Regions from separate parts of the Streptomyces sp. NPDC007863 genome, predicted to be linked through region 1. Evidence: riboswitches for the same ligand, from Rfam matches in the RefSeq annotation. Region 1 holds a riboswitch; each other region holds the start of a gene.

The links. Region 1 has a riboswitch for cyclic di-AMP ahead of ABZ621_RS23865 (transglycosylase family protein). Riboswitches for the same ligand answer to the same signal wherever they lie in the genome.
Region 2: another riboswitch for cyclic di-AMP. It lies ahead of ABZ621_RS25780 (M23 family metallopeptidase); the one in region 1 lies ahead of ABZ621_RS23865 (transglycosylase family protein).
Region 3: another riboswitch for cyclic di-AMP. It lies ahead of ABZ621_RS26820 (LysM peptidoglycan-binding domain-containing protein); the one in region 1 lies ahead of ABZ621_RS23865 (transglycosylase family protein).

The regions. Positions count from the first base shown of each region.
Region 1 covers NZ_JBEYEI010000015.1:169,433-179,501, reverse strand. Annotated here, with positions in the region: gene ABZ621_RS23885 (Ppx/GppA phosphatase family protein) at 1-173, opposite strand, end outside; gene ABZ621_RS23880 (DUF501 domain-containing protein) at 170-721, opposite strand; gene ABZ621_RS23875 (septum formation initiator family protein) at 742-1,212, opposite strand; gene eno (phosphopyruvate hydratase) at 1,303-2,589, opposite strand; gene ABZ621_RS23865 (transglycosylase family protein) at 2,879-3,610, opposite strand; cyclic di-AMP (ydaO/yuaA leader) riboswitch at 3,615-3,792, opposite strand; gene ABZ621_RS23860 (transglycosylase family protein) at 4,056-5,135, opposite strand; gene ABZ621_RS23855 (cytochrome P450) at 5,353-6,582, opposite strand; gene ABZ621_RS23850 (globin domain-containing protein) at 6,954-8,165, shown strand; gene ABZ621_RS23845 (nucleoside triphosphate pyrophosphohydrolase) at 8,177-9,136, opposite strand; gene ABZ621_RS23840 (SurA N-terminal domain-containing protein) at 9,163-9,855, opposite strand; gene ABZ621_RS23835 (glycosyltransferase family 2 protein) at 9,978-10,069, opposite strand, start outside.
Region 2 covers NZ_JBEYEI010000017.1:111,968-122,036, reverse strand. Annotated here, with positions in the region: gene ABZ621_RS25795 (GNAT family N-acetyltransferase) at 1-1,158, opposite strand, end outside; gene ABZ621_RS25790 (HPr family phosphocarrier protein) at 1,362-1,643, shown strand; gene ABZ621_RS25785 (GntR family transcriptional regulator) at 1,809-2,492, opposite strand; gene ABZ621_RS25780 (M23 family metallopeptidase) at 2,709-3,479, opposite strand; cyclic di-AMP (ydaO/yuaA leader) riboswitch at 3,488-3,648, opposite strand; gene ABZ621_RS25775 (pitrilysin family protein) at 3,895-5,289, opposite strand; gene ABZ621_RS25770 (pitrilysin family protein) at 5,286-6,638, opposite strand; gene ABZ621_RS25765 (DNA topoisomerase IV subunit A) at 6,827-9,286, shown strand; gene ABZ621_RS25760 (TetR/AcrR family transcriptional regulator C-terminal domain-containing protein) at 9,386-10,054, opposite strand.
Region 3 covers NZ_JBEYEI010000018.1:127,057-137,125, forward strand. Annotated here, with positions in the region: gene ABZ621_RS26800 (SpoIIE family protein phosphatase) at 1-665, opposite strand, end outside; gene ABZ621_RS26805 (alpha/beta hydrolase) at 873-1,637, shown strand; gene ABZ621_RS26810 (universal stress protein) at 1,815-2,729, shown strand; gene ABZ621_RS26815 (phosphoribosyltransferase family protein) at 2,834-4,138, shown strand; gene ABZ621_RS26820 (LysM peptidoglycan-binding domain-containing protein) at 4,132-5,025, opposite strand; cyclic di-AMP (ydaO/yuaA leader) riboswitch at 5,030-5,215, opposite strand; gene ABZ621_RS26825 (hypothetical protein) at 5,523-6,134, shown strand; gene ABZ621_RS26830 (phosphocholine-specific phospholipase C) at 6,150-8,204, opposite strand; gene ABZ621_RS26835 (DeoR/GlpR family DNA-binding transcription regulator) at 8,410-9,216, opposite strand; gene ABZ621_RS26840 (sugar isomerase) at 9,365-10,069, shown strand, end outside.

The sequences.
Region 1 (10,069 bases):
GTCCGCTCCAGGGCCTCGGGGGCGAGCCGGCCGGTCTTGTCGACGCCCTGGCCGAGCCGGACGATCGTCATCCGCCGGTCCAGCTCGACGAGCGCGCCGGTGTCCGGGTGAACATCGGCGACGAGGAGGCGGATGGAGTTGGTGCCGCAGTCGATTCCGGCGACCCGGGTCACTTGACGGACTCCTTGTCGTCCGAGCGGTCGTCCGCGCACGGATTCACGCACGGCCCCTTGGCCCACCACTCGGGGAGCATCGCGAGGGCCTCGTCGCCGAAGGGGTTCACGCCGGGGCCCGCCACGAGGGAGTGGCCGACGAGCACGTGCAGGCACTTCACGCGGTCGGGCATGCCGCCGGCGCTGGGGAAGCCCTCCAGGACCTCGATGGCGTCGCGGCGGGCGATGTAGTCCTCGTGCGCGGCGCGGTAGGCGGCGGCGAGCTCGGGGTCGGTGGCGAGCCGGGCCTGCATCTCCTTCATGACCCCGTTGGCCTCCAGGGTGCCGATGGCCGAGGCCGCCCGGGGGCAGGTGAGGTAGTACGTGGTCGGGAAGGGGGTGCCGTCGGGCAGCCGGGGCGCGGTCTCGACGACGTCCGGGTTGCCGCAGGGGCAGCGGTGGGCGATGGCGCGCAGTCCGCGCGGCGGGCGGCCGAGCTGGGCTTCGAAGGCGGCGACGTCCGCCTCGGTGGGCTCGGTGCGTTCGGTCTGCGGAGGGGGCGTGTCCATGTCTCGGATCCTGGGTCGGTTCAGTTGCGGTCGGCGTCGTCGACGCCGTCCCAGAGGTTGTCGTACCAGGGCCGGTCGGCCGTGCCCTGGTCGGCGCGGGGGCGGTCGGCCGCCCCGGGGTCGTTCACGGTGAAGCCGGTCTCGCCGGGGAGCACGTAGTGGAGGTGCTCGCGGGCGAGGCGGCGGACGTAGGCCGGGTCCTGGAGGCGGGCCTTCTCGTCCCGCAGCTCCTCGACCCGCTGTGCCGCCTCGGCGGCCCTGCGTTCCTGTTCTTCGATCTCGCCCTGCTGGGAGACGTAGCTCCTTATCGGGTAGGCGAGGGCGACGACGAGGGAGCAGACCACGAGGGCGAGGAAGGCGGCGCGGCCGGTGAGCCGGGAGCGCCGGGCCTGGCGGCGGGTCTGGGAGCGGTAGACACGGGCCGCGGTCTGCTCGCCGAGCAGCCTGATCCGGGTCGCGGTGGAGAACCGGTCCCCGTTCTTCACGGCCATGCCGTCTCGCCTCCCCTGATCACGCGTACGTCCCCGCACACGGTACGGGACCGTGTGCGGGGACGTACGTAACCACAGGTGCCGGGCAGGTCAGCCCTTGAAGCGCGGGAAGGCGCTGCGGCCGGCGTAGACGGCGGCGTCGTCGAGGATCTCCTCGATGCGCAGCAGCTGGTTGTACTTGGCGACGCGCTCGGAGCGGGCCGGGGCGCCGGTCTTGATCTGGCCGCAGTTGGTGGCGACGGCGAGGTCGGCGATGGTGACGTCCTCGGTCTCGCCGGAGCGGTGGGACATCATGCACTTGAAGCCGTTGCGCTGGGCGAGCTCGACGGCGTCGAGGGTCTCGGTCAGCGAGCCGATCTGGTTGACCTTCACCAGGAGGGCGTTGGCGGACTTCTCCTCGATGCCGCGGGCGAGGCGCTCGGGGTTGGTGACGAAGAGGTCGTCACCGACGAGCTGGACCTTGTCGCCGAGCTTCTCGGTGATGACGTTCCAGCCGGCCCAGTCGTCCTCGAACAGCGGGTCCTCGATGGAGACGAGCGGGTACGCGGAGACGAGCTCCTCGTAGTACTCCGTCATCTCGGCGGCGGAGCGCTCCTTGCCCTCGAAGAGGTACTTGCCGTCCTTGTAGAACTCGGAGGCGGCGACGTCCAGGGCGAGGGCGACGTCCTTGCCGGGCACGTAGCCGGCCTGCTTGATGGCCTCCAGGATGAGGTCGAGCGCCTCACGGTTGGAGCCGAGGTTCGGGGCGAAGCCGCCCTCGTCGCCGAGGCCGGTGGAGAGGCCCTTGGTCTTCAGGACGGACTTGAGGGTGTGGTAGACCTCGGTGCCCCAGCGCAGGGCCTCGGAGAAGGACTCCGCGCCGATCGGGGCGATCATGAACTCCTGGATGTCGACGTTGGAGTCGGCGTGCGACCCACCGTTGAGGATGTTCATCATCGGAACGGGCAGCAGGTGCGCGTTCGGTCCGCCGAGGTAGCGGAAGAGCGGGAGGTCGCTGGCCTCGGAGGCGGCGTGCGCGACGGCGAGGGAGACGCCGAGGATGGCGTTGGCGCCGAGCGACGACTTGTCCGAGGTGGCGTCCAGGTCGAACATGGCCTGGTCGATCAGGCGCTGCTCGGTGGCGTCGTAGCCGACGAGCTCCGGGCCGATCTGCTCGATGACGGCGAGGACGGCCTTCTCGACACCCTTGCCGAGGTAGCGGTTCTGGTCACCGTCGCGGAGCTCCAGGGCCTCGAACGCACCGGTGGAGGCACCGGACGGCACGGCAGCACGGCCGGTGCTGCCGTCGTCGAGGCCGACCTCGACCTCGACCGTGGGGTTGCCTCGGGAGTCCAGGATTTCCCGGGCTACGACGACGTCGATGGACGGCACGAGCATCTCCTTCTGGGATGTGACGCTAGGTGTGACGCATGGGTCGCAAGGTCTCGTTCGCCTTGCGACAAGAGCCTAACCGGCTCCGGCGCTCCGGCCAGCCGACCGCCCGTCCCCTGGGACGAAAAAGGACCCAAGAGCATCCAGTCGGGGACGAAAGACCCGGAATCTACTGGACGGTAACGGCAGAACCCCGGTCCCGAGCCACGGGGGAAGAGGGCTCGGGACCGGGGTGGTCACCGCGGGAGGGTCGCCGGGCGCCGGTGAGCCGCCGGACTCACCGGTGCCCCGGGGCTCACTTCAGGTGGAGCTGCTGGCCCGGGTAGATCAGGTCGGCGTTCTCGACGACGTCCTCGTTGAGCTCGAAGAGCTTCGCCCAGCCGCCCTCGACGCCCTGCGCCTGGGCGATCTTGCTGAGGGTGTCGCCGGCCACGACCTTGTACTCGCCGTCGCCCTTCTTGACCTTCTTGCCGGTCGGGGTGGTGACGGTCTTCTTGGCGGCGGCCTGCGGGGCGGCCTGGGCCTTCGGGGCCTGGCGCTGCTCGCTGCGGTTGGCGGGCTGCTCGGTGGTGCGCTTCGGGGCGCTCTGCTGGGTGCTCTGCTTCGGGGCGCTCTGCTGCGGGGCGGCGGCCTCGGCGGCGCCACCGTCGTAGGAGGCGGAGGAGAGGCCCACGCCACAGCTCGGCCAGGCGCCCTTGCCCTGGCCCGCGAGGACCTTCTCGGCGACGGCGATCTGCTGCGACTTGCTGGCCTGGTTGGCGCTGGGGGCGTAGGCGGTGCCGCCGTACGCGGCCCAGGTGGAGGCCGAGAACTGGAGGCCGCCGTAGTAGCCGTTGCCCGTGTTGATCGACCAGTTGCCGCCGGACTCGCACTGGGCGACGCGGTCCCACTCGGAGGCGGTGGCGGCCGAAGCGGTGCCGGCGGCCATCAGCGGGGCGGCGACGGCCGCGCCGGTGACGCCGACGAGGGCGACGACGCGGGTGGCCTTGGAGGGACGACGACGCTTGCCCGTGCCGGAGAACAGCATGGAGTTTCCTCTTCACCGACGCCTGTGAGGTGAGCTGTCGGGTTCGGGCTTGAAGAGTTCGCCCGGCCGCACGTCCTTGCGTGCGGCTTCACCCCTAGCCGGTCGTTCCGTCCGTCTGACTCGACGGCCGGGACCGGCACGAACCTTGGGTCCCCCACTCCTGCCTACGGCGCTTTCGCGACGACATTCCCGGCGGCCGACGGCAGGACTCGGCGTTTCGGTCGACGGGGCCCGCGGTGGCGAGCGGTGACGACCGTAGACACACAGGTGCTCGAAGTTCAAAGAGGCTTACGTCGGACAAAACGCCCCTACTTGCACTCCATCAGACCTCGTTTGTGCAGGTGAGGCCTGACGGAAGCAAACTTTGCGGACGTGACACGCCAGTTGGGACGAAGAGACCCATGTCTCACTTTCCCAAAATCGGACATACGCCCCTGAAACGGCCTCACTTCTCCGCGGAGGCGGCCTTCAGCTCAAGGCTCTGACCAGGGAGGATGAGGTCCGGATCGGCCCCGACCGTCTGGCGGTTGGCGTCATAGAGGGCGTCCCAGCCGCCGACGAGATCGTTCTCCTGAGCAATCTCCGACAGGCTGTCACCCGGCCGCACGGTGTATGCGTCGCTTGCGTCCGAGTTGACGGGGGTTGAGGTGAGCTTGTCCGCAGCTGCGGCATGACGTCCGGATTCCTGCTCGGTGTCCGTTACGTCGCCTTCCTCCGGGGCGGCCTCGCCCCGGTGCTTGCCCGTGCCCTGCGTCGCCGACGGCGCGTCAGCCGCGCCCTCCGCGCCCGGGGTCACCGGCGTGGTGGGCGCCAGGGGGGTCTCCGGGGCGCCCGGGGTCGTACCCGGGGTGCCGGGCGTCTCCGGCGTGCCCGGGGTGCCCGGCGCGCCCGTGGAGGCGTCCGGGGCCGTCGGCGCGGTGCCGTCGGGCGTCTCCGGGGTGGCGCTCGCGGGCGGCGCCGTGACCGCGCCGGTGGCGGGCGGGGTCGCGGGCGTGGCGGGGGTGGCGGGGGTCGTCGGCGTGGCGGGGGTGGCCGGCGTCGCCGGGGTGGTGGTGCTCTTCCCGGCCTCCGGGGCCTTCTCCGTCGCCTCCGCCGCCTTCTCCGCCTCGGCGGGCGGGGTGGAGACGGTCGCGCCGCCGGTCCGGTTGGACTCCGGCGCCACGCCGCCCTCGTCCTCCTGCTGGACGGCGGGGCCCGGCTGCACGCCCGTGGGCCTGCCGTCGTTCTTCAGGCCGGCGATGGGGGCGCAGGTGTCCCAGGCGGTGCTGCCGGAGGAGAGCGCCGCGTCGGCGACGGCGATCTGCTGGGCGCGGCTGGCGAGGTCGGGGCTGGGCGCGTACGCGAGGCCACCGTGCCGCTCCCACGCCTCCTGCGTCATCTGGAGGCCGCCGTAGGCGCCGTTGCCGAAGTTGGCGCTCCACTGGCCGCCGGACTCGCAGGCGGCGACCCGGTCCCAGGTGGACGCGTCGGCGGCGGAGGCGGAACCGGTGGCGAGCAGCGGCAGCGCCAGGGCGGATCCGGTCACTCCGGCGGTGACGACGAGCGCGGGAGCCTGACGGGGTCGACGGTGTCGTCCGTTTCCGGAAAGCATGTCGGGGCCTTTCGCGTGACGGCGGTGACGGCGGGTACGCCTGGGACGGCCGGGGTGGGGCCGAACGTTGGCGCGAACGTAGCCGCATTCGAACGTCCGTCACAAGTCGATGGCTTCGCGATCACGCGAAGATCACATTTCTGACACGCCGTCACCCGCCGTGCGGGGGTGCGGAAGGGGTGAACTCCACCGGAAGCGTGCGCAATCCCCTCATGATGAGTCCGCCGCGCCACCGCAGTTCGTCGGGATCGACCCCAAGTCGCAGGTCCGGCAGGCGGGTCAGGAGGGTGGCGAGCGCGGTCTGCCCCTCCAGGCGCGCGAGCGGTGCGCCCAGGCAGTAGTGGATGCCGTGGCCGTACCCGAGGTGCTGGTTGTCCCTGCGGGCGAGGTCGAGGGTGTCCGGGTCGCCGAAGCGGTCCGGGTCGCGGTCGGCGGCGGCGAGCACGACGAGGACCGGATCGCCGGCCGGGATCGGCTGCCCGCCGATCGTCAGGGCGGTGGTCGCGTACCGCCAGGTCGCCAGCTCGACCGGCCCGTCGTAGCGCAGCAGCTCCTCGACGCCGGTCTCCAGGAGACCGGTCTCTCCGGCGGCGAGCGAGGCCTGGAGGAGGGCGCGCTGCTCCGGGTTCCGCAGCAGGGCGTAGGTGCCGTTGCCGATGAGGTTGATGGTCGTCTCGAAGCCGGCGAAGAGGAGGACGAAGCACATGGCGACGGCCTCGGCCTCGGTGAGGTGGTCGCCGTGGTCGGAGGCCCGGATGAGCCCGGAGATGAGGTCGTCCTCGCCGTCCTGCCGCAGGCCTTCCCGCTTCCGGTGGATCAGCTCGGCGAGGTACCCCCGGATCTTCTTCACCGACCGCGCGACGCCGCCGCGCGGGCCGCCGCCGTGCCGGATCATCATCCCGGCCCAGTCCCGGAAGTCGTCCTGGTCCTCGGCGGGCACGCCGAGCATGTCGCAGATGGCGTAGATGGGCAGCGGGAAGGCGAACTCGTGGATGAGGTCCGCGCTCCCCCGCGCCGCGAAGTCGTCGATGAGCCGGTCGGTGAGCTCCTGCACGCGCGGCGCGAAGGCGGCGACCCGGCGCGGGGTGAACGCCTTCGACACCAGCCGGCGCAGCCGGGTGTGGTCCGGCGGGTCGATGTTGAGGAGATGGGTCATGAGCCCGGCGCTGCGCTCGCCCGGAATGCCGGTCTTGCCCGGCTCGGCGTGGTGCACCGGGTTCTTCGACAGGCGCTGGTCGGCGAGCGCCTGCCGGGCGTCCGCGTACCGCGTCACCAGCCAGGCCTCGACCCCGCTCGGCAGGGTGGTCCGCCGCACGGGCGCGTGCTCCCGCAGCCAGGCGTACGCCGGGTACGGATCGGCGGCGAACTCCCAGCTGAACAAGGCGGGTACGGGCCCGTCGCCGACGCTTCCCGCGGCCGCCGCGGGGCCGTCGCCGACGCTCCCCGCGCCCTCCGGTACGGGCCCGTCGCCGGCGCTTCCCGCCGCGCCCGACACGGGGCAGCCGCCCGGGGCTCCGGCCGCGCGGGCACCCTCGGAGGCGCCGGGCGCGGCGGCCGCTCCCGCCCCTCCGGGCGTTTCGGGTGTTCCGGGGTTTCCGGTCGTACGGGGCTCGCGGGGCGTACCGGGCGTCGGGGCGGGTCCTTCACTCACTCCCCGACCGTACCGTCCGGTCCGGCGCGCCCCTCCGGCCGACCTGACGTGATCACCGGCCGGTGATCACGCCGTGACGGGCCGTGCCCTACATTTCCCGCGTGGACCTCGCCTTGCTCAGAAGCACGTTCGCGGTCGTCGAGAGACGGGCCGAACACGCTGTCACGTACTTCTACTCGCATCTCTTCTGGCGCAACCCCGGCGTGCGCGCGCTCTTCCCCGAGGACATGGTCCCGCAGCGCGACCGGCTGTTCGCCGCCCTCACGCACGTGGTGACCGGGCTCGACGATCCGGGCCTGGACGCCTATCTGGAGCGGCTCGGCCGCGACCACCGGAAGTACCTCGCCACCCCCGCCCTGTACGCGGCCGTCGGCGAGAGCCTGCTCGCCGCCTTCGCGCACGCCGCGGGCTCGACGTGGACGATCGAGGCGGAGAAGGCGTGGTCGGAGGCGTACGGCCACGTCGCGGAGCTGATGCTGCGGGGCGCGGACGAAGCCGCCCGCACCGGTGAGCCCGCCTGGTGGGACGCGGACGTCGTCGGCCACCGGCTCCACGGCGAGGACCTCGCCGTCCTGACCCTCCGGCCCCGGCGGCCGTACCCCTTCCTCCCCGGCCAGTACGCCGGCGTCAGCTCGCTCCGGGTCCCGCGGGTGTGGCGCACGTACTCGCTCGGCAACGCCCCCCGCGCGGACGGCACCCTCGACCTGCACGTGAGCCGGATCCCCGGCGGGGCCATGTCCACGGCCCTGGTGGACGAGGTCCGTCCGGGCGAGACGCTGCGGCTGAGCGCGGCCGGCGGGGCGGCGACCCACCGGGAGGCGCCGCGCGGCCTGCGCACCTACATATGCGCCGGTACGGGCTGGGCGCCGGTCAAGGCGCTCCTGGAGGAGGCGGCCGACGCCGACCCGGAGGCCGAGGGCCGGATCTTCGCGGTGGCCCGCTCCCGCGAGTACCTGTACGGGCGGGAGGAGCTGGAGCGGCTATCCGCCCGGCTGCCCGGCCTGAGCGTCACCTACATCACCTCGGCCCCCCGCCACCCGCGCGACCAGGCGACCGAACGCCTCCTCACCGCGCTGCGGTCCTGCGGCCGCTGGCCCGACCACGACGTCCACCTGGCCGGCCCGCCCGGCTTCGTCACCGAGGTCGCCGAGGTCCTGGCGGAGCTGGGCGCCGACCCGGCCCGCACCCGCCACGACCTCCTCCCGCCGGTGGGCCGCTTCGTCACCCGCCCCGGCTCCCGCGCCGAATGGCTCCTGGAGCGCCCCGCGGTCCACTGGCACGACCCGGCCGCCCGGGCCCCGCGCGAGGACTGACGAGGACCGACTCAGACGCCCTCCGCCGCCCGGATCGCGTCCCGGTACGCCCGGGCCGCCGCGCGCAGCGCCGCCTCCGGGTCCACGCCCTCGGCCTCCGCGCGGACCGCGAGCGCCAGCAGCTCGTAGCCGATGCCCTCGCCGGCCGGAGCCGGCGCGTCGAGGCCCGCGGTGCGGACGCGGCTCGCGAGCTTGGCCGCGAGGGCGAGGCCGGGCTGGCCGACGGGGACGCCGTCCGTCACCGACTCCCGGCGCTTCTCGGCGGCCTTGGTGCGCAGCCAGTGGGCGCGGACGTCCTCGGGGGTCTCGGCGGTCTCGTCGCCGAAGATGTGCGGGTGGCGCTGGATCAGCTTCTCGACGAGCCCGGCGGCCACGTCGTCGACGGAGAACGGCTCCTCGGCGTCCTCCTCGGCGATCCGCGCGTGGAAGACGACCTGGAGGAGGACGTCCCCCAGCTCCTCGCGCAGCTCGTGCCGGTCGCCGGTCTCGATCGCCTCGACGAGCTCGTAGGCCTCCTCGATGGCGTACTTGGCGAGCCCCTGGTGGGTCTGGAGCGAGGACCAGGGGCACCGGCGCCGGATGACGTCCATGATCTGCACGAGGTCGAGCAGCCGGGCGCCGGGAAGGTCGTACGAGCCGGGCAGCAGCTCCAGGTCCGGCATGGCGACACGGCCGGAGCCGGCGAGCCGGGCGAGCCCGTCGGTGAGCGCCCGGTCGCCCTCGCCGGAGGGCAGCACGAGGACGGTGCGGCCGCCGGCGCAGGCGGCGACCAGCTCCTCGGCGGCGGGGCGGACGTGCTCGACGGCGACGCCCGCCTCCCGCAGGTACGGCAGCTGGGGGTGGCGCTCGTCGGGGCAGAGCACCCGGTCGGCGTCCCGCAGCGCCTGCCAGGCGGGCCAGGACAGCAGTCCGGGCGCCACCCGGTGGCTGGCGGTGAGCAGGACGACGCGGCCGGGGTTCTCGGAAGTCACCCTCCGAACCTACCCCGGGGACGGGCTCAGCCCGGAAGCTGCTCCGGTCCGGCGGCCGCCGGGTCCTTGGAGACCTTCAGGAGCCAGGGGGCCGTGTCGGCGCCGGTGTCCAGCTGAACCTTGGTGTCGTCCCAGGCGCCGTAGCGGGGGTTCACGTCGATGTCGAGGGCGGCGGAGGCGTCGGCGAAGAGCGCCTGGAGCTTCTGCTGGCCCTCGGGGGTCTCGGTGATCCCCTGCTTCTCGATGATCTTCGTCATGAGGACGTTGCGCCGGACGACGTCGTCGACCTGGCCGGGGGCGACGCCCTGCTGCTGGAGCAGGACGGCCTCCAGGCCCTCCTCGCCGCCGTTCTCTCGGACGAAGGCCTCGCGGGTCTCCTGGAGCTCGGCGCGGCTGGCGGTGACGCCCTGGTCGGCGGCGACCTTGTCGAGGATCCGGTCGAAGATCATGCCGTTGAGCTTCTGCCGGCCGAGGTCGCCGGTGGCGGCGATCAGCTGGGCGGACTGCGGGGACTTCGCCTGCGCGTCCCGGGCGGCCTTCACCTGGGCCTGCAGGGTGGAGACGTCGATCCGCTCGCCGCCGACGACGGCCGCGGCCCCCGGATGGGCCTCGCCGCCGCACGCGGTCAGCAGCGGGGCCGCCGCGAGGAACGCGGCGGAGAGGGCGAGCGCGGTGCGGCGGCGTGCGGGGCGGTCGTGGCGGCGGTCGCGGCGGTGCAAAGGAGCCTCCCGGGCTGGTCGTGCGTCAGTTGGACGACCTTGCGGTGATCGATGGTAGGGAGTCGCCGGGACCGTAGCCACTACTTCGCGGGGACAACTTCCCTGTCACCGCGTCACGGGGGTCACTTCCGGACGACCGACTCCCACAACGAGGCACCCGCCGCCCGGGTGTCGGCCCGGGCTCCCTCCGTCTCCGGGCCCGCGTGCGTCTCCG
Region 2 (10,069 bases), on a different contig from region 1:
GGGGGCGAGGGAGGCGTTGAGCCGCACGTCCTCGGCGGTGTCGATGATGCCGAAGGCGTTGGGGCCGATGATCCGCATGCCGTACGAGCGGGCCTGGCGGACCAGGGCCCGCTGCCGCTCGCGGCCCTCGGCGCCGCCGCTCTCGGCGTAGCCGGCGGAGAGGACGACGAGTCCGCGCACCCCGTGTTCGCCGCAGTCGGCGACGACCTCGGGGACCCGCTCGGCGGGGACGGCGACGATCGCGAGGTCGACGGGGGCTCCGACGGCGGCGACGGAGGGGAAGGCGGGCACGCCGTCGAGTTCGGCCTCCGCGTCCGCGCCGAGCGCGGGGTTGACCGCGTACACCTGCCCGGTGAAGCCGCCCGCGAGGACGTTCCGCAGCACGGTCCTGCCGACCCCGCCGGGGGTCCGGCCGGCGCCGACGACGGCGACCGAGCGGGGGGCGAGGAGCCGCTGGACGGACCGGGCCTCGGCGCGCTGTTCGCGGGCGCGCTGGACGGCGAGGGAGCGGTCGGTCGGTTCGAGGTCGAGGTGGAGGCGGACGGAGCCGTCCTCGAAGCTGCGCTTCTGGGTGTAGCCGGCGTCCGTGAACACCTTGATCATCTTGGTGTTGGCGGGGAGCACCTCGGCGGCGAAGCGGCGGATGCCGCGCTCGCGGGCGACGGCCGCGATGTGTTCGAGGAGGGCGGAGGCGACGCCGCGGCCCTGGTGGGCGTCCTGGACGAGGAAGGCGACCTCGGCCTCGTCGGCGGGGAAGGAGGCGGGGCGGCCGAGGTCGTTGATCCGGTCGTAGCGGACGGTGGCGATGAACTCGCCGCCGACGGTGGCGGCGAGGCCGACCCGGTCGACGAAGTCGTGGTGGGTGAAGCGGTGGACGTCCTTGGCGGAGAGCCGGGGGTAGGGGGCGAAGAAGCGGTAGTACTTCGACTCGTCCGAGACCTGCTCGTAGAAGCTGACGAGCCGGTCGGCGTCGTCGGCGGTGATGGGCCGGATGCGCGCGGTGCCGCCGTCCCGGAGCACGACGTCGGCCTCCCAGTGGTCGGGGTAGGCGTGCCCCTCCGGCTCCGGCCGGCCGGCCGCCGCCCCGCCCGCGGCCCCGGCCTCGGTACCGCCTCCGGCCCCGCCCGGTCCGTCCGTCTGCTCCGACGCGCTGCGCATGGGCAAAGCCTACGGCCGGGGTCCGGCACCGGCACCGTCCGCGCGCCCACTCCCTGGCGGTACACGGCTCGCGCGGCCTCCCGGCCCCGTGCAAGGTAGGAGGGCCGAACGTCGCACGGATGCGGGACCCAGGTCGGCAGGAGCACGCCGCATCCCGTGAGAGACTGGTCTAGACAACCGCTGAAGACCTGAAGGGCAACACCATGGCTGAGCGCCGCGTCAACGTCGGCTGGGCCGAGGGCCTGCACGCCCGCCCCGCCTCCATCTTCGTCCGTGCCGCCACGGCCTCCGGTGTCCCGGTGACCATCGCCAAGGCCGACGGCAACCCGGTCAACGCCGCGTCGATGCTCGCGGTCCTCGGCCTGGGCGCGCAGGGCGGCGAGGAGATCGTGCTCGCCTCGGACGCCGAGGGTGCCGAGGCCGCGCTGGAGCGCCTCGCCAAGCTCGTCGCCGAGGGCCTCGACGAGCTCCCCGAGACGGTCTGACCCGGCGGGTCGATCCACAGCTCTTCCCGACGGCCGCGTCCCCGGAAATTCCCGGCGGACGCGGCCGTCCGGTATTTCCGGGGTCAGAGAATTGCCTTTTCGGAGAGTTTCCGGGCAGCCCGAAAGAAGCCCTGGAATTGCTATTCTTTGTATACGGCGTCCGTGTTAATTCCGGACGCTCGCCGTGTTGACGGCATGTTGCGAAACCCTCACACGGCCCCGCTCGGGCCTTTTCAGCCGGTGCAGCGGAAGCGTGTGCTCGGCGTGCTGCGCGGTGAGCCCGCGGGCCCGCTCGGCGTCCCCGCGGGCGATGGCGTCGACGATCGCCCCGTGCTCGGCCCAGGCCTCGACGGGCCGGTCCGGCTGGTCCACCGCGTACATCCAGGCGATCTTGTGGCGCAGCTGGGTGAGGAGCGCGGCGAGCGCCGGGGAGCCCGAGGCCTGGGCGAGCGTCTCGTGGAACCAGCCGCCGAGCGCCCGCAGATCCTCGCCCTGCCCCCGCCGCGCCCGCTCCTGCCCCAGCCTGACCAGGCCCCGCAGCACCTTGAGGTGGGCGTCGGTGCGCCGCTGGGCGGCCCGGGCGGCGGCGAGCGGTTCGAGCAGCGCCCGTACGTCGAGGAGGTCGGAGGCCTCCTGGTCGGTGGGCTCGGCGACATGGGCGCCCGCGTGCCGGCGGCTGACGACGAAGCCCTCGGACTCCAGGGTGCGCAGCGCCTCGCGGACCGGGACGCGGGAGACGCCGTAACGGCGGGCGAGCTGTTCCTCGGTCAGCCGGCTGCCGCGCTCGAAGATCCCCGAGACGATGTCGTCCCGGATCGCCGTGCATACCGATTGCGCGGGAACCCGCATGTCCGACCTCCGTATTCGCTCCGCGCGCACCGAATTCGAGCAGCGCCGTTCACGCGACTCTATTGCAGGGCGCCGGAAATTCCGATGCCCCCTCGGAATTCGTCCGGTTCGCGGCGGAATCCCTCCGGATCCGGAGCTCCGCAGCGCCCGGCAGGGCGCGAAAAGGCCCCGGCTCGCGGGAGCCGGGGCTTTCGGTGCAGCGGGGGCCGCGAAGCGTCAGAGGCTGACGCCGCGGGCGCGGAGGTACGCGACGGGGTTGATGTCGGAGCCGTACTCGGCGGTGGTCCGGGCCTCGAAGTGGAGGTGCGGGCCGGTGGAGTTGCCGGTCGAGCCGGAGACGCCTATCTGCTGGCCGGGCTCGACGCTCTGGCCGACGTAGACGCCGATGGACGACAGGTGGCCGTACTGGGTGTACGTGCCGTCGTTCATCCGGATCACGATGTTGTTGCCGTACGCGCCGCCCCAGCCGGCCTCGACGACGGTGCCGGAGCCGACGGAGACGACCGAGCTGCCGTAGGAGGCGTGGAAGTCGACGCCGGAGTGGCTGCCGGAGGACCAGAGCGAGCCGCCGGTCTTGTAGCCGGTGGAGACGTACGAGCCGGCGACCGGGAGGTTGAAGGAGGCGAGCCGGCGGCGCTCGGCCTCACGGGCGGCGCGCTCCTTGGCCTCGCGGATCTCCTGGGCGCGGGCCTCGGCCTTGCGCTTCGCCTCGGCGCGCGCCTTGGCCCGGGCCTCGGCCTCGGTGGCCTCGCGCTCCTGGGCGGCGGCCTGCGCGCTGACCTGGTCGGCGATGGACTCGTCGGCGATCACCTGGGTGAGGCCGGTGTCCTCGGGGGAACGGTCGTCCGTGTCGGCGGCGAGCGCCGGGGAGGCCAGGGTGCCGACGACGCCGGTGGTCGCGAGGGCGGCCACGCCGGCGATGCCGGCGCTGCGGCGAGCCAGTCGGCTCGCACCACGATGCTTCCCGGTGGCACGGGTGAACGCCAAGACGGTTCCTTTCCTTCCTTCTCGCCTACCGGGTTAGCTGACGGGTTCGGAGCAGGAAGGTCTCCTACGGGCCCCTCCGCGTGGCGAAGGCGTCCGATTCACCCCAGGGACTGCGTGGGTCCCCGGCTCCCCAGGCTCGCGCCTGACGGGGACTCGGCGATGTCTGTCCGGTTGCCGCGGGTGCGGCGCGTACGTCGGGTCGGACAGACGGATCGACGCTAGGCCGGACGGATGTCGATCGCCAAACAGACACGCTCATTTGTAAGACATGCCACAGGGCATACAATCATCTTTGACGCCGTAACGGACAAAGCGGAGGTCTCCGGCGCTTCTACGCGCCGGAGACCTCCGCCCGGGGTTGACGACCGGTCAACTCACCACGGGTCGACTCACCCCAGGGTCAGCTCACCACGGGTCAGCTCACCACGGTCACGTCGCCGATGCCGAGGGCCCGCACGGGCTCCTCGATCTGCGACGCGTCGCCCACCAGGACCGTGACGAGCCGGTCCACCGGGAAGGCGCTGACGACGGCGGCCGTGGCCTCGACCGTGCCGGTCTCGGCGAGCCGCGCGTACAGCCGGGCCTGGTAGTCGTCCGGGAGGTGCTGCTCCACCTGGTCGGAGAGGGTCGCGGCGACCGACGCGGCCGTCTCGTACTTGAGCGGGGCCACGCCCACCAGGTTCTGCACCGCCACGTCCCGCTCGGCGTCGGTCAGACCGCCCTCCGCCAGGGTGCGGAGCACCTGCCACAGGTCGCCGAGGGCCGGACCGGTGTTGGGGGTGTCGACCGAGCCGCTGATCGCGAGCATCGAGGCGCCGTGCCCCTCGCCGTCCGAGCGGAGCACCTGCCCGAAGGCGCGCACGCCGTACGTGTACCCCTTCTCCTCGCGCAGGACGGCGTCCAGACGGGACGTCAGGGTGCCGCCGAGGCAGTAGACGCCGAGGACCTGCGCGGCCCACACGGAGTCGTGGCGGTCCGGGCCGATCCGGCCGATCAGCAGCTGGGTCTGGACCGCCCCGGGGCGGTCGACGATGACGACCCGTCCGGTGTCGTCGGCGGTGATCGGCGCCATCGGACGAGGCGCGGCCGGCTTGCCGGTCCAGCCGCCCAGGGTCTCGGCGAGCACCTTGTCGAGGTCGACGCCGGTGAGGTCGCCGACGACGACCGCGGTGGCGGCGGCGGGCCGCAGGTGCGCGTCGTAGAAGGCGCGGACGGCGGCGGCGTCGATGGCCTTCACCGTCTCCTCGGTGCCCTGGCGGGGCCGGGACATCCGGGTCGTGGCCGGGAAGAGCTCCTTGTAGAGCTGCTTCGCTGCCCGGCGGCTCGGGTTGGCGGCCTCGTGCGGGATCTCGTCGAGCCGGTTGTCCACCAGGCGCTTGACCTCGTCGGGGTCGAAGGCCGGGGAGATCAGCGCCTCGGCGACCAGACCGAGCGCCTTGGTGAGCCGGGAGACCGGGACCTCCAGGGAGACCCGGACGCCGGGGTGGTCCGCGTGCGCGTCGAGCGTGGCGCCACAGCGCTCCAGCTCGGCCGCGAACTCCTCGGCGCCGCGCTCGGTGGTCCCCTCGGAGAGGGCGCGCGCCATGATCGTGGCGACGCCGTCGAGGCCCTCGGGCTCGGCGTCCAGCGGCGCGTCGAGGAAGATCTCGACGGCCACGACCTGCTGGCCGGGGCGGTGGCAGCGGAGCACCGTCAGGCCGTTGTCGAGCGCGCCGCGCTCGGGGGCCGGGAAGGCCCAGGGCCTGGCCGTGCCGGCCTTCGGCTGCGGGTGGAACTCCATGCTGGTCAGGGACGTGGCGGCGTCGGTCATCGGTCCGCTCCTTCCTCGTCGTCGCCGTCGGCGCTGTCGTCGGTGCCGTCGGTGGACACCGGCTCGTAGACCAGCACCGCGCGGTTGTCGGGGCGCAGCCGGGCCGCGGCCACCTCGCGCACCTCGTCGGCGGTGACGGCGAGGACGCGGTCGACCGCGGTCAGGGCGAGCTGCGGGTCGCCGAACAGCACGGCGAAGCGGCACAGTTCGTCGGCGCGGCCGGCCACCGTGCCGAGCCGGTCGAGCCATTCGCGCTCCAGCTGGGCCTGGGCGCGCTCCATCTCCTCGGCGGTCGGGCCCTCGGCCGCGAAGCGGGCGAGCTCCTCGTCGACGGCCGCCTCGATGGCGGGGACCTCGACGCCGCCGGAGGTCTTGACGTCCAGCCAGCCGAGCGAGGGGGCGCCGGCGAGCCGCAGCAGGCCGAAGCCGGCGGCGACCGCGGTGCGGTCGCGGCGGACCAGGCGGTTGTGCAGCCGGGAGGACTCGCCGCCGCCGAGCACGGTGAGGGCGAGGTCGGCCGCGTCGCACGCGCGCGTGCCGTCCTCCGGCAGCCGGTAGGCGGCCATCAGGGCGCGGGCCGGGACGTCCTCGACGACGACCTCGCGCAGCTGCCCGCCCATGACGTCGGGCAGGGCGCCGTCGCGCGGGGCCTGCTTGCCGTCGTGGCCGGGGATGGAGCCGAAGTACTTCTCGACCCAGGCGAGCGTCTGCTCGGGGTCGATGTCGCCGACCACCGACAGGACCGCGTTGTTGGGCGCGTAGTACGTGCGGAAGAAGGTCCGCGCGTCCTCCAGGGTGGCCGCGTCCAGGTCCGCCATCGAACCGATGGGGGTGTGGTGGTACGGGTGGCCCTCGGGGTACGCGAGAGCGGTGAGCCTCTCGAAGGCGGTGCCGTACGGCACGTTGTCGTACCGCTGGCGGCGCTCGTTCTTCACGACGTCCCGCTGGTTCTCCATCGACTCGTCGTCGAGGGCGGCGAGCAGCGAGCCCATCCGGTCCGCCTCCAGCCAGAGCGCGAGCTCCAGCTGGTGGGTGGGCATCGTCTCGAAGTAGTTGGTGCGCTCGAAGCTGGTCGTGCCGTTGAGCGAGCCGCCGGCGCCCTGGACGAGTTCGAAGTGGCCGTTGCCGTGCACCTGCTTCGAGCCCTGGAACATCAGGTGCTCGAAGAGGTGGGCGAGGCCCGTGCGGCCCTCGACCTCGTGGCGCGAACCGACGTCGTACCAGAGGCAGACCGCGGCGACCGGGGTCAGGTGGTCCTCGGAGAGGACCACCCGCAGGCCGTTCGCCAGCCGGTGCTCGGTCGCTGTCAGGCCGCCGGAGCCGGCCTCGGCCGTGGCCGTGTGACCCATGGGCATGTACATCCCTTCGATCGCGATCTGGAAAAGTCCTGCCACTGTATGCAAGCGCGCCGACACCTGGCGAAGTTCCCGGAGTCCTCCGATGTCCCTCGTCCGGGTCGCGGTCCGCGTTGTCGGTGGCACGGTCCACAATGGTCCGCGTCAGATCAAGCTTTGTCGGAGAAGGAGCCGCAGCCGCGATGGCCCGCCGCAGCACGAAGACACCGCCGCCGGACGACGCGTACGAGGAGAGGATCCTCGACATCGACGTCGTCGACGAGATGCAGGGCTCCTTCCTCGAGTACGCCTACTCGGTCATCTACTCGCGCGCCCTGCCCGACGCCCGCGACGGCATGAAGCCGGTCCAGCGGCGCATCGTCTACCAGATGAACGAGATGGGCCTGCGCCCCGACCGCGGGTTCGTCAAGTGCGCCCGCGTGGTCGGCGAGGTGATGGGCAAGCTGCACCCGCACGGCGACGCCTCGATCTACGACGCCATGGTGCGCATGGCGCAGCCCTTCTCCATGCGCGTGCCGCTGGTCGACGGCCACGGCAACTTCGGATCGCTGGGCAACGACGACCCGCCGGCCGCCATGCGGTACACCGAGTCGCGGATGGCCCCGGCCGCCCTGCTGATGACCGAGTCCATCGACGAGGACACGGTCGACTTCGCGCCCAACTACGACGGCCAGGAGCGGGAGCCGGTCGCGCTCCCCGCCGCGTATCCGAACCTGCTGGTGAACGGCGCCTCGGGCATCGCGGTCGGCATGGCCACCAACATGCCCCCGCACAACCTCGGCGAGGTCGTGGCGGCCGCCCGCCACCTGATCCGCTACCCGAACGCGGACCTGGACGCGCTGATGCGCTTCGTGCCCGGTCCCGACCTGCCGACCGGCGGCCGGATCGTCGGCCTGAACGGCATCCGGGACGCGTACGAGACGGGCCGCGGCACCTTCAAGATCCGCGCCACCACCTCGGTGGAGACGGTGACCGCCCGCCGCAAGGGCATCGTCGTCACCGAACTGCCCTTCACGGTCGGCCCCGAGAAGGTCATCTCCAAGATCAAGGACCTGGTCGGCTCGAAGAAGCTCCAGGGCATCGCCGACGTCAAGGACCTCACCGACCGGGCCCACGGGCTCCGTCTGGTCATCGAGATCAAGAACGGCTTCGTGCCCGAGGCCGTCCTGGAGCAGCTCTACAAGCTGACGCCGATGGAGGAGTCCTTCGGCATCAACAACGTGGCCCTGGTGGACGGTCAGCCGCTCACCCTGGGCCTCAAGGAGCTCCTGGAGGTCTACCTCGACCACCGCTTCGAGGTGGTCCGCCGCCGCTCCGAGTACCGCCGCGGCAGGAAGCGCGACCGGCTCCACCTGGTCGAGGGCCTGCTCGTCGCCCTCCTCGACATCGACGAGGTCATCCGGCTCATCCGGGAGAGCGAGAACTCCGCGCAGGCCAAGGAGCGCCTGATGGAGCGCTTCTCGCTGAGCGAGGTCCAGACCCAGTACATCCTGGACACCCCGCTGCGCCGGCTCACCAAGTTCGACCGCCTGGAGCTGGAGACCGAGCGCGACCGGCTCACCGGCGAGATCGACGAGCTGACCGGGATCCTGGACTCCGACTCCGAGCTGCGCAAGCTGGTCTCGGCCGAGCTGGCCGCGGTCGCGAAGAAGTTCGCCACCGACCGGCGCACGGTCCTCCTGGAGTCGGCGGGCGCCCCGGTGGCGGCCGTGCCGCTGGAGGTCGCGGACGACCCGTGCCGGGTGCTGCTCTCCTCGACCGGCCTGCTGGCCCGGACGGTCTCGGCGGAGCTGCCGCCGGCCGACCCGGACGCCAAGCGGGCCAAGCACGACGTGATCGTCTCGTCGGTGGCGGCCACCCAGCGCGGCGACGTGGGCGCGGTGACCTCGACGGGCCGCCTGCTGCGGATCGCGGTCATCGACCTGCCGCAGCTGCCCGACACGGTCGCGGCGCCGAACCTGGCGGGCGGGGCGCCGATGGGCGAGTTCCTGTCCCTGGAGGCGGACGAGACGGTGATCTGCCTGACCACCCTGGACGAGGCCTCCCCCGGTCTGGCGCTCGGCACCCTCCAGGGCGTGGTCAAGCGGGTGGTGCCCGACTATCCGGCGAACAAGGACGAGCTGGAGGTCATCACCCTCAAGGACGGCGACCGGATCGTCGGCGCGAGCGAGCTGCGGACGGGCGAGGAGGACCTGGTCTTCATCACCTCGGACGCGCAGCTGCTGCGCTACCCGGCCTCCCAGGTGCGGCCGCAGGGCCGCCCGGCCGGCGGCATGGCGGGCATCAAGCTGGCGGCCGGCGCGGAGGTGCTGTCCTTCGCGGCGGTGGACCCGGCGGCGGACGCGGCCGTCTTCACGGTGGCGGGCTCGACCGGCACCCTGGACGGCTCCGCCGCGACCTCGGCGAAGCTGACCCCCTTCGACCAGTACCCGCGCAAGGGCCGGGCGACCGGCGGCGTGCGCTGCCAGCGCTTCCTGAAGGGCGAGGACGCCCTGGTCCTGGCCTGGGCGGGCGCCCTGCCGGCCCGCGCCGCGCAGAAGAACGGCACACCGGTCGAGCTGCCGGAGGCGGACCCGCGCCGCGACGGCTCGGGCACCCCGCTGCCGCAGCAGGTCGACGTGGTGGCGGGCCCGGCGAGCTAGGGCCCGCCGCACGCCCCGGTACGCGACGAAGCCCCCGCTCCGGACGGAGCGGGGGCTTCGTCGTGCCCGGGCCCGGAAGAGGTCGGGCCCAGGGCCGGGTCAGGTGCGGGCGGCGCCGGGGGCGTACAGCGTCTCGACCCCGGCGACGATCAGCCGCAGCCCCTCCTCGAAGCGCTCGTCGTAGCCGGCGAAGATCTCGGCGCCGGCCGCGGCGGCCAGGGGGTAGTCGGCGAGGCGCCGGGCGCGTTCCTCGACGTCGAAGCCCTCCCGGGGCTCGCCGGGCTGGGACTCGGTGCCCTGCTCCTCGGTGACGAAGCCGAGCGTGTACATGTACGCCGTCGTGCTGGCCCGCACCGCCTCGCGCAGCGAGAACCCGGCGTCGACGAGGGCGCCGAGCTGGCGCTCCATGTCCTGGGCGTGGTCGGTGCCGGTGAAGCGGGCGCCGCTGTAGACCTTGGCGCCGTCGCGGTAGCGCAGCAGTCCGGCGCGCAGCCCCCGGTTGGCGGTGAGCATGAGGTCCTGCCAGCTCTGCCCGGCGGCCGGCCGGGCGTCCGGGTCGGCGACCATCCGCCGGTACATGACGGTCGCCATCTCGTCGAGCAGGGCCTGCTTGTTCTTGAAGTGCCAGTACAGGGCCGGGGCCTGGACGTGGAGCTCCTGGGCGATCGCGCGAAGCGTGAGCCCCTCCAGGCCGCGCTCGTTCAGCAGCCGCAGGGCGGTCTCCGCCACCTGGCCGGGTTCCAGCTTGCTCGTCTTCTTGGTCGCCACACCGTCACGGTATCC
Region 3 (10,069 bases), on a different contig from region 1:
ACCGTCCCGGCCGCCAGGTCCCAGTCGAAGGAACCGAACCGCACCGGCGGCACCGCCCCCGACGGCAGCTGCACGCAGACCGGGTCGCCCGGCCACCACACGCCGGTGCCGCGCGCCGAGAGCTCCGCGAGCACCTCGCCGAGCCGCAGCCCGGCCCGGGTCATCCGCTCCCGGTCCCGCGCCCCGACCGGCAGCCCCGGCGTCGGCGGGCGCAGCACCACGAGGACCCCGAAGCGCTCCCCGCCGGAGACCACGGGGGCGTACAGGGACGCGAAGGGGAAGGGCAGGCTCGCCACCAGCTGCGGGAAGCGCCGCATCGACTCCTCGACGTCCGCCAGGTGCACCGGCTGCCCGGAGCGGTGGACCTCGGCTACCGGGAAGGGGCGGTTGGTGTGCATCCGCGACCACGGCCGGAACAGCTCGCCCGGCAGCCCGGCCAGCATCGACAGGCGCAGCAGCCCCTCCGTACCGGAGCGCAGGTACACCCCGCCTGCGTAGCCGCCGACCGCCTCCACGGCGTCCGTCGCCGCCTCCGCCAGCGCCTGCGTCAGGGCTTGCGACGGCGTGCCGGGGGGTGGGCCCGGGGCCGGGCCCTGGGGCGGGCCGGGGCCCGGGCCGTGCGGGGTCACACAGTCAGCATGCGCCCGCCGGGAAAGCCGCCGCATCCCGGCGCGGCAGCTCCCCGGGCCGGGGGAGGCCTTCCGCCGGCCACCCGGCACGCGCCCGTGGCGCCCGGGACACGCCCGGGCGACACCCCGGCCTGTTGACCGGGCGCGTGCGGGCCGTCACACTCGGTCGTCGTCCACCGGCGCCGCGGCGGCGGGCGGACGACGACCACCACCCTCATCACCACCTCGCACGCAGGGGGCACCATGACCGGCCGGGTACTTCCGTACGACGTCCACGGCGACGGCCCGGGGAGGGCCCTCGTCCTCCACAACTGGTTCGGGGACCGCAGCAGCTTCGACCCGCTCCGGGAGCACCTCGACGCCTCGGCCGGCAGCTACGCCTTCGTCGACTGCCGCGGTTACGGCGAGGCCAGGGACGCCGAAGGCGCCTACACCATGGAGGAGGTCGCGGCCGACGCGCTGGCCGTCGCCGACGACCTCGGCTGGGACTCGTTCTCCGTCATCGGCCACTCCATGGGCGGCAAGGCCGCCCAGCTCATGCTGCTCGACGCGCCCGACCGGGTCCGCTCGATCGTCGGGATCTCGCCCGTCTCCGCCGCCGGCTTCCCGCTCGACGAGGAGAGCCGGCAGCTCTTCTCGGGCGCCGTCGACGACCCGGCGCTGCGCCGGGCGATCATCGACCACACGACCGGCGGCCGGCACGGCGCCCCGTGGCTGGACGCCCTCGTGGACCGCTCGGTCAGCCGCTCCACGACCGCCGCCTTCCGCTCCTACCTCGACTCCTGGTCCGGCACCGACTTCCACGAGCGGGTCCGCGACAACCCCACGCCCGTGCTGCTCGTCGTCGGCGCCCACGACCCGGCGCTCGGCGCCGAGGCCATGGAGGCGACCTGGCTGCGCTGGTACCCCAACGCCCGCCTCGAAGTCCTCGCGGACGCCGGGCACTACCCGCCGGAGGAGACCCCCAAGGACCTCGCCCGGGCGATCGAGGCCTTCCTGGCCGCCTGACCCGACCCCAACCCCGCCCAACCCCGCCGGAGGTCCCGGGCGGCCCCTCGGGACCTTCGGCGGGGCCGGTCGGGACGTCCGGCCCGCGTGGCGCCCGGTCGTGCGGGCAGCCGACGGGTGTACTCGACACGAGGGCACCCGCGACCGGCGGTGCACGACCGGAAGGACGGAAGAGCGATGGGGCGCAGCGAGGAACCGGCCACGGCACCGGAGACCACGACGGCCGGCGGGCCGTTCGTCCTCGTCGGGACGGACGGCTCACCGTCGGCGCTCGGGGCGGTCGGGACGGCGGCGCGGGAGGCCGGGACGCGCGGTGCGCGCCTGGTCGTCGTGCACGCCTTCGCCTGGCCGATGTTCCGGGTCGACCTGGAGCCCTCGGTGTACGGCCCCACCGAGAGCGGACTGCGACGGCAGGCGGAGATCGTCCTGGACACGGCCGTGGCCCGGGCGCGGGCGGTCGCCCCGGGCACCGAGGTCTCCGGCGAGCTCATCACCGGCGAACCGCTCGTCGTCCTCGCGACCCGGTCGCGCGGCGCGGAGCTGGTCGTCGTCGGCAGCCGCGGCACCGGCGCCTTCACCGGCCTCGTCGTCGGCTCGGTCGCCGTCCACCTCGCCGCCCACGCCGCCTGCCCGGTCCTCGTGGTGCGCGGCCGGGACGAGCCGGAGGGGCCGTTGCTCCTCGCCGTCGACGGCTCGCCGGACTCCGACGCGGCCGTCGACTTCGCCTACGCGCAGGCCCGGGCGCGCGGCACCGGCCTCGTCGCCGTCCACGCCTGGGCCCCGCGCTCGGGCCCCGGCGACCTGACGCCGCTCTTCGCCGGTGCCGAGGAGGTGCACGCGGAGGCCGCCCGCGTCCTCGAAACGGCGCTCGCCCGGGCCGCGGGCCGGCACCCCGGGACGGAGGCCGAAGCCCGGCTGGTACGCGGCCGGCCCCGCGAGGTCCTCCTGGAGGAGAGCGCGACCGCGCAGCTGCTCGTCATGGGCGCCCGGGGGCGCGGCGGTTTCGCCGGGCTGCTCCTCGGCTCCGTCAGCCAGGCGCTGCTGCACCACGCCGCATGCCCGGTGGTCGTGGTGCGGCACGGGGTGGTCTGAGGCCGGGCAGGGCGGCGACGCCCCCGCCGGTGGGACCCTGGAGGTACGGGCCGGGTCCGAGGGCCCGCGCCCGAGGGGGTCGCCGATCGGGAAGGCGGCGTGCCATGTACTTCGCCGACCGGGCCGACGCGGGGCGGCAGCTCGCCGCCCGGCTCGGCCATCTCCAGGGGTCCGACGTCGTCGTCCTCGGGCTGCCACGCGGCGGGGTGCCGGTGGCGGCGGAGGTGGCCGAGGCGCTCGACGCGCCGCTGGACATCTGTCTGGTGCGGAAACTCGGCGTGCCGGGCCGGCCCGAGCTGGCCATGGGGGCCATCGGGGAGGGCGGCGTCCGGGTCGTCAACGAGCAGGTGGTGCGGGACGCGGGCGTGGCCCGGCGCCAGCTGGAGGAGGCAGAGGAGCGCGAGCGGCTGGTCATGGCCGAGCGGTCCCGCGCCTACCGGGGCAGCCGCCGACAGGTGCCGCTGGAGGGGCGTACGGCGGTCGTCGTCGACGACGGGCTCGCCACCGGCGCGACCGCGCTCGCCGCCTGCCGGGCGGTGCGGGCCGCAGGAGCCGCCCGGATCGTGCTGGCCGTGCCGGTGGCGCCGTACGGCTGGACGGCCCGGCTCGGCGGCGAGGCCGACGAGACGGTCGCCGTCCACACCCCGGAGGGCTTCTACGCGGTCGGGCAGTACTACCGGGAGTTCGACCAGACGCCGGACGCGGAGGTGGTGGCCCGCCTCGACCGGAGCCGGGCGGCGCGCGGTCCGGCCGTCCGCCACACGGCGGTACGCGTCCCGGGCGGCGGGCCCGAGCTGCCGGGCGAGCTCGCGCTGCCCGACGGGGCCGCGGGCCTGGTCCTCTTCGCCCACGGCAGCGGCAGCGGCCGGCACAGCCCGCGGAACCGAGCGGTGGCCGCCGCCCTGAACCAGGCCGGGCTCGCCACCCTCCTCTTCGACCTGCTCACGGAGGCCGAGGCGACCGACCACGCGCGGATCTTCGACACCCCGCTGCTCGCCGGACGGCTCGGCCGCGCCGCCGCCTGGACGGCCGGGCGGCCGGGCACCGAGGGTCTGCCGCGCGGCTACTTCGGGGCGAGCACCGGGGCGGCCGCCGCCCTGTGGGCGGCGGCGGAAGCGGGCGACGACGTGGCCGCCGTGGTGTCCCGGGGCGGCCGGCCCGACCTGGCGGGGGAGCGGCTCGCCGGGGTGCGGGCCCCCACGCTGCTGATCGTCGGCGGCGCCGACGGCCTCGTCGTCGACCTCAACCGGCGGGCCGGGGAACTGCTGCGCTGCGAGAGCCGCCTGGAGGTCGTGCCGGGCGCCGGTCACCTCTTCGAGGAGCCGGGGGCCCTGGAGGAGGTGGCGGCGCTGGCGACGGAGTGGTTCACCGGCCACTTCGCGGCGGCCGTGAACGGGTCGGATCAGTAGGCGCCGTTGACGTTGTCGATGGAGCCGTACCGGTCGGCCGCGTAGTTGCAGGCGGCGGTGATGTTCGCGACGGGGTCGTACGGGTCGAGCGAGGTGCCCGGCACGTGGTACGCGGCGAAGGTCGGGTCGATCACCTGGAGCAGGCCCTTGGAGGGGGTGCCCTTCGCGGCGTTGGAGTCCCAGAGGTTGACGGCGCGGGGGTTGCCGGAGGACTCGCGCAGCACGTTGCGGAGGATGCCGTCGTACGAGCCGGGGATGCCGTACCGGGCCATGACGTCGAGCGACTCGCGGATCCAGCCGTCGAGGTTGTCGGCGTACTGGACGGCGGCGGCGGGCGCGGCCTTCGCGGCGGCCGGCCGGGCCTGGACGGCCGGGACCGCGGCACGGGCGGAGGACCGGCTCGCCCGTTCGGCGGAACCGGCGGAGGCGGACTTCGCGGGCTTCGCGGCCGGCTTGTCGCCGTTCTTCGCGGAGGTCTTCGGGGCGGTCTGCGCGGCGGGCTTCGCGGAATCCCGACGAATCGTCAGTTCGAGGCCCGGGTGAATGAGTGACGGATTGTCACCCACGGCCTCCTTGTTCGCCTGGTAAAGCGACTTCCAGCCGCCCTGAATTCCCTTTCGGTGGGCGATCAGGGAAAGGGAGTCGCCCTTCACGACGGTGTACGCGCGAGTGGCGGGGGCGGCGGGCGCCTTCGCGGGCGCGGCGGCCAGGGCGGCCGGGGCGGCCACGGCGGCGGTCGGAGCCGCCGGCTGCGCGACGGGCTCGGCGCCGGCCGTGGCGGGCACGACCAGGGGCAGGGCGAGGGCCACGCCGCCGGTTCCGGCGAAGGCGAGACCTCGGGAGACGGGGCGGCGTCGGGGGCGGCGGTGCTTGCCGTGAGCGGGCATGACGGTTTCCTCTCCGGCGCCTGCGAGGTGAGCTGTCGGGTTCGGACTGGAGCTGTCCGGCCGCGCGCACGCGGCTTCACCCCGAGCCGCTCCGGGCTACCGGACCGGCGGTGTGGTGGGTCCCCCGCTCCTGCCGTCGGGTGCAATGGGAGGTCTTTCGGGCGGTGGCAGGATTAGGCGTCCGTCCGAATGGAGGTGACCGTAGGCGAGAAATGCGGCGGGGAACAAGACGTGAATGCACCGGAAAAGCGAAACCGAAGATCGAACGCGCGGAATTCAAGATCTACCGTTTCGGCGACCGTTCCCGAATCCCTTGTCCCGCACGGGTGGTGACGGACGAGGGGCCGCCTGTGGATCGCGGCGAGTGAGTCACGTCACGGGGTGCGCAATGTCCGAATAGGGCGACTGGCGCCTTTAGGGGAATTGTGCGCCGACTTGAGTGCGGAACGGGTGGCGCATAACGCGCAAAGCAGACATATGTGGCTAATTATGGGGGAATGTCACCCCTCGCCCTGCTGGTCGACGCCGACGCCCTCGACCCCGACGCCTTCGACATCCCCGACACCCCCGACGCCCTCGACGCCCTCGACCGCGAGGCGGCCCGCCTCTACGAGGGCGCCGCCCCCGAGGCCTGGCGGGCCCTCCTCTCCGTCCCCGTGGACCGGCTGGTCGCCGACGCCCTGGGCGCGCTCGACGCGCTGCCCCCGTCCCCGCCCGCCGAGCGCCCGCTGCCGGGCCGCGTCGGGGCCGTCCTCCCGGACCGGCTGCACGTCTGGCGCAGGATCGGCCGGGCCGACGTGCGCCCCTCGGTCCACCTGGCGTACGCGCGCCGGGTGCTGACCGAGTGGGGCTGGCAGAACACCCCGTACAAGCTGCGCGACGCGCGTGGCGCCCGCTGTCTCTGTGGCGCCCTGCTCGCCGCCCACCGGCTCGGCCACGGCAGCGCGGCCACCATGAACGAGTCCGGCGCCTGGATCATGACCGAGCTGCGGTCCCGGGGGTGGCACGGGCTCATCGGCCCCTGGAACCGCGCGCCGGGCCGTACCGCCGAGGACGCGCTCGCGCTCCTCGACGCCACCATCCGGCGCGCGTCCCTGGCCGGGAGGTGAGGGCCCGCCGGGCCGTCAGCCCGTGACGCTCGGCGCGCCCGTCTCGATGTGACCGGTGTAGCGGCGCGACCAGGTGCCGTCGATGTCGGCCAGGATCGTGAAGTCGTACCAGCCGTCCGCGTACGCCACGGCGTTGAAGAAGTCCTCCCGCGAGGAGTTCGCCGCGACGGTGTACGTCCACGGGCCGTCCGTCCGGTAGGCGTTGGAGCGGACGGTGAAGGTGACCGGGCCGCCGGAGGCGTTGGTCATCCGGAACCAGACCGCCGTCTTGCCGGTGCCCGGCTCCGTGGCGTACCGCGCCGCCACCTCGATCGCCTTGCCCGCCTTCGAGGCGTCGCCGATGAAGCGGCGCAGGAAGCGGTTCGGGCCCATCATCGAGATGTCGTACTTCCCCGAGCCCGAGCCGAGCCCGATGTTGAAGTAGTCGGTGGCCGTGGTGCCCGGGTCGACCGTGTACTGCCACGCGGCGGTGTCGCGGTGCTGGTGCGGGTGGATCGAGAAGTGGGCGGCGCGGTGGGCCTGCGGGCCCTGGTTGGTCATGGAGAACCAGGCGAGGATCTTGCCGGCGGCGCCGAACTCGAAGCGGTCCAGGTTGCCGTTCGGCTGGTAGGGGAGCGCCCGCGCGGGCCGGGTTCCGGGCTCCTGGGCGGGCAGGGCGTTGTTCTGCGGGGCGGGGTTGGGCAGCGGGGCGCAGGTGTCCATGCCGATGACCTTCGCCGTCGACGGCAGGCCGGCGGGGACCCCGTACACCGGGCGGGCGAAGTCGAAGACGCCGGTCAGGTCGCCGGTGACCTTCCGGCGCCAGGCGCTGATGTTCGGGCAGGCCGCCGGAGTGCCGAGGGCGGCGGTCCAGGTCTCCAGGAAGCGCAGCACGGAGGTGTGGTCGAAGACCTCGGAGCTGACCCAGCCGCCCCGCGTCCACGGCGACATGACCAGCATCGGGACCCGGAAGCCGAGGCCGATCGGGACGCCGTCGAGGTACTCGCCGGGGGTCCCGGGCGGGGCGACCGGCGGCGGCACGTGGTCGAAGAAGCCGTCGTTCTCGTCGTAGTTGAGGATCATCACCGTGGAGTCGAAGACCTCGGGGTCCGCCGTCAGGGCGCGGTAGACGAGGTCGACGAAGTGGGCGCCGTCGCCGGGCGGCGCGTACGGGTGCTCGGAGAACGCCTCGTTCGCCACCACCCACGACACCTGCGGCAGCGTGCCGGCGACGACGTCCGCGCGGATCGCGGCGGCGATGTCGTCCGGGGTCGAGCCGGTGACCTTCGGGACCGAGGCCATGCCCCGGTCGTACAGCGGGTCGCCGGGCCGGGCGTCGGTGAACTTCCTGAAGTACGCGAGGCCGTTGTCGCCGTAGTTGTCCTGGGCGTTCTGGTAGACCTTCCAGCTCACCCCGGCCCGCTGCAGCGCCTCCGCGTACGTCTCCCAGGTCAGCCCCGACTCCTCGCCGCCGTCCTTGCTGGAGCCGTCGATCCGTCCGCTCCACAGGAAGGTGCGGTTGGGGCCCGTGGCGCTGAGCGCGGAGCAGAAGTAGGCGTCGCAGACCGTGTAGTGGTCGGCGAGGGCGTGGTGGAAGGGGATGGAGGCGCGGTCCAGGTGGCCGAGGGTGCGGGTGTTGCCGACGCCGGTCACCCAGTTGTCGAGCCGGCCCTTGTTCCAGGCGGCGTGCTGCGAGGTCCAGCTGTGCGGCAGGTCGCCGTTGCACTGGGCGAGGGTCTCGCCGTCGACACCGCCGGCCGGCGGGGTGTCGGCGAGCTTCCACGGGAACTGCCTGCCTCCCCAGTTGGGCTGCTGGAAGGTGCTCCAGCCGCCGGGGATGTTGCCCGCCGCCCGGTCGCCGAAGCCGCGGACCCCGCGGAGCGTGCCGAAGTAGTGGTCGAAGCTGCGGTTCTCCTGCATGAGGACCACGACGTGCCGGACGTCGGTGAGGGTGCCGGTCGCGGCCCGCGCGGCGGCCGAGGCCGTCGTGGCGTCCGAGGCCGTCGCGGTGGGCGGCGCGGCCCCGGTGACGAGTCCGGCGCCGAGTCCCGCGCCGATCCCGACGAACCCCCTGCGGCTGATGGGAAGCATGCCCGCCCCTCCTGTCACGGTGTGCCCTCGCGGCACGTCGGGGACATGATGGGGGAGCGGTTCGCAAAGGTGTACACCCGTGCGGCAAGGGCTTGGTGAACAGCCGGGTCGGGCCTGTTCATCCTGGTCGGACCAGTGCGGGATGGGTATGAGGTCCGACCAATAGGGTGTCGGACGCCCCGCTCCGCGCGGTGACGAGGGCCCGTCAGACCGTGTGGACGCGGACGCCGGCCTCCGTGAGCCGGTCCGCCGTCCCGGCGTCGATCCCGGTGTCGGTCACCAGCAGGTCGACCCGGTCCAGGCCGCAGATGCGGGCGAAGGCGCGCCGCCCCAGCTTCGACGCGTCGGTCACCACCACGACCCGGCTCGCGCGCTCCGCGAAGAGTCGGCTGATGCTCGCCTCCTCCTCCTGGTGGGCCATCGCCCCGAGCTCCGGGTCGATCCCGTCCACCCCGAGCACCACCGTGTCGAGGACGACCTCGCCCAGGACCCCGGCGGCGAGCGGGCCCACCAGTTCGTACGTCTGCGGGCGCGCCACCCCGCCGGTCGTCACGATCTTGATCTGCGGGCGCACCGCCAGCTCGGCGGCGATGTTCAGCGCGTTGGTGACCACCGTCAGGGCCGGGCCGGAGGCGGTGGTCGGGGTTCCGGTCTCGGCGCGCTCGCCCGCGAAGCGCAGCGCGAGCGCCCGCGCGACCTCGGTGGTCGTCGTCCCGCCGTTCAGGCCGACGACCTCGCCGGGGGCGATGAGCTCGGCCGCGGCCGCGGCGATCCGGGCCTTCTCGGCGGCGTGCCGGCCCGACTTGTAGCGCAGCGGCAGCTCGTACGAGACGCCGTGCGCGACCGCCCCGCCGCGCGTGCGGACGAGGAGGCGCTGCTCGGCCAGTTCGTCGAGGTCGCGGCGGATCGTGGCGGCGGAGACGTCCAGGGTGGCCGCCGCCTCCTCGACCTCCACCTTTCCGGCGGACGCCAGGAGTTCCAGGAGCGCGTTCCACCGCTCGTGCTTGGACATGCCAGACCGATCCTCCCGTGGGTACGGCTCCGATCCTACGTCGACCGGGCGCCGGTACCTGGCAGCCGGATGAGTGATTCTGCTTGAATGAGAAGCGTTCCGAGCATCTTCACGCATTGACTCTGTCACTTCCGTGCAAGGAGTGCGCATGACCCCCTCCCGTACCACCGCCGAGATCGCCACCCAGCCCGAGGCCTGGCGCGAAGCCGCCCGCACGCTGCCGCGGCACGTGGACGCCCTGCCCCGGCGCGGCGAGCGCGTGGCCGTGATCGGCTGCGGCACCTCCTGGTTCATGGCGCAGGCCTACGCCGACCTGCGCGAGGCCGGCGGCCACGGCGAGACCGACGCCTTCGCCGCCTCCCGCTTCCCCTTCGGCCGCCGCTACGACCGGGTCGTCGCCCTCACCCGCTCCGGCACCACCAGCGAGGTGCTCGCCGTCCTCGCCCGGCTCTCCGGCACCGTCGCCACCGGGGCGATCACCGCAGACCCGGCCACCCCCGTGAGGGAGCTGGCCGACGCCGTCGCCGTCCTCGACTTCGCCGACGAGGAGTCGGTCGTCCAGACCCGCTTCGCCACCACCGCGCTCGCCCTCCTCCGCGCCCACCTGGAGGCCGAGGGCGCGCTGCCCGAGGGCGTGGGCACCGTCGCCCGGGCCGCCGACGACGCCGAACTCGCCCTGGTCGAGCCGCTGGAGAAGGCGGTCCGCGAGGCCGGGCAGTTCACCTTCCTCGGCACCGGCTGGACCTACGGCCTCGCCCAGGAGGCGGGGCTCAAGATGCGGGAGGCGGCCGGTGCGTGGACGGAGGCGTACCCGGCGATGGAGTACCGCCACGGGCCCATCAGCATCACCGGT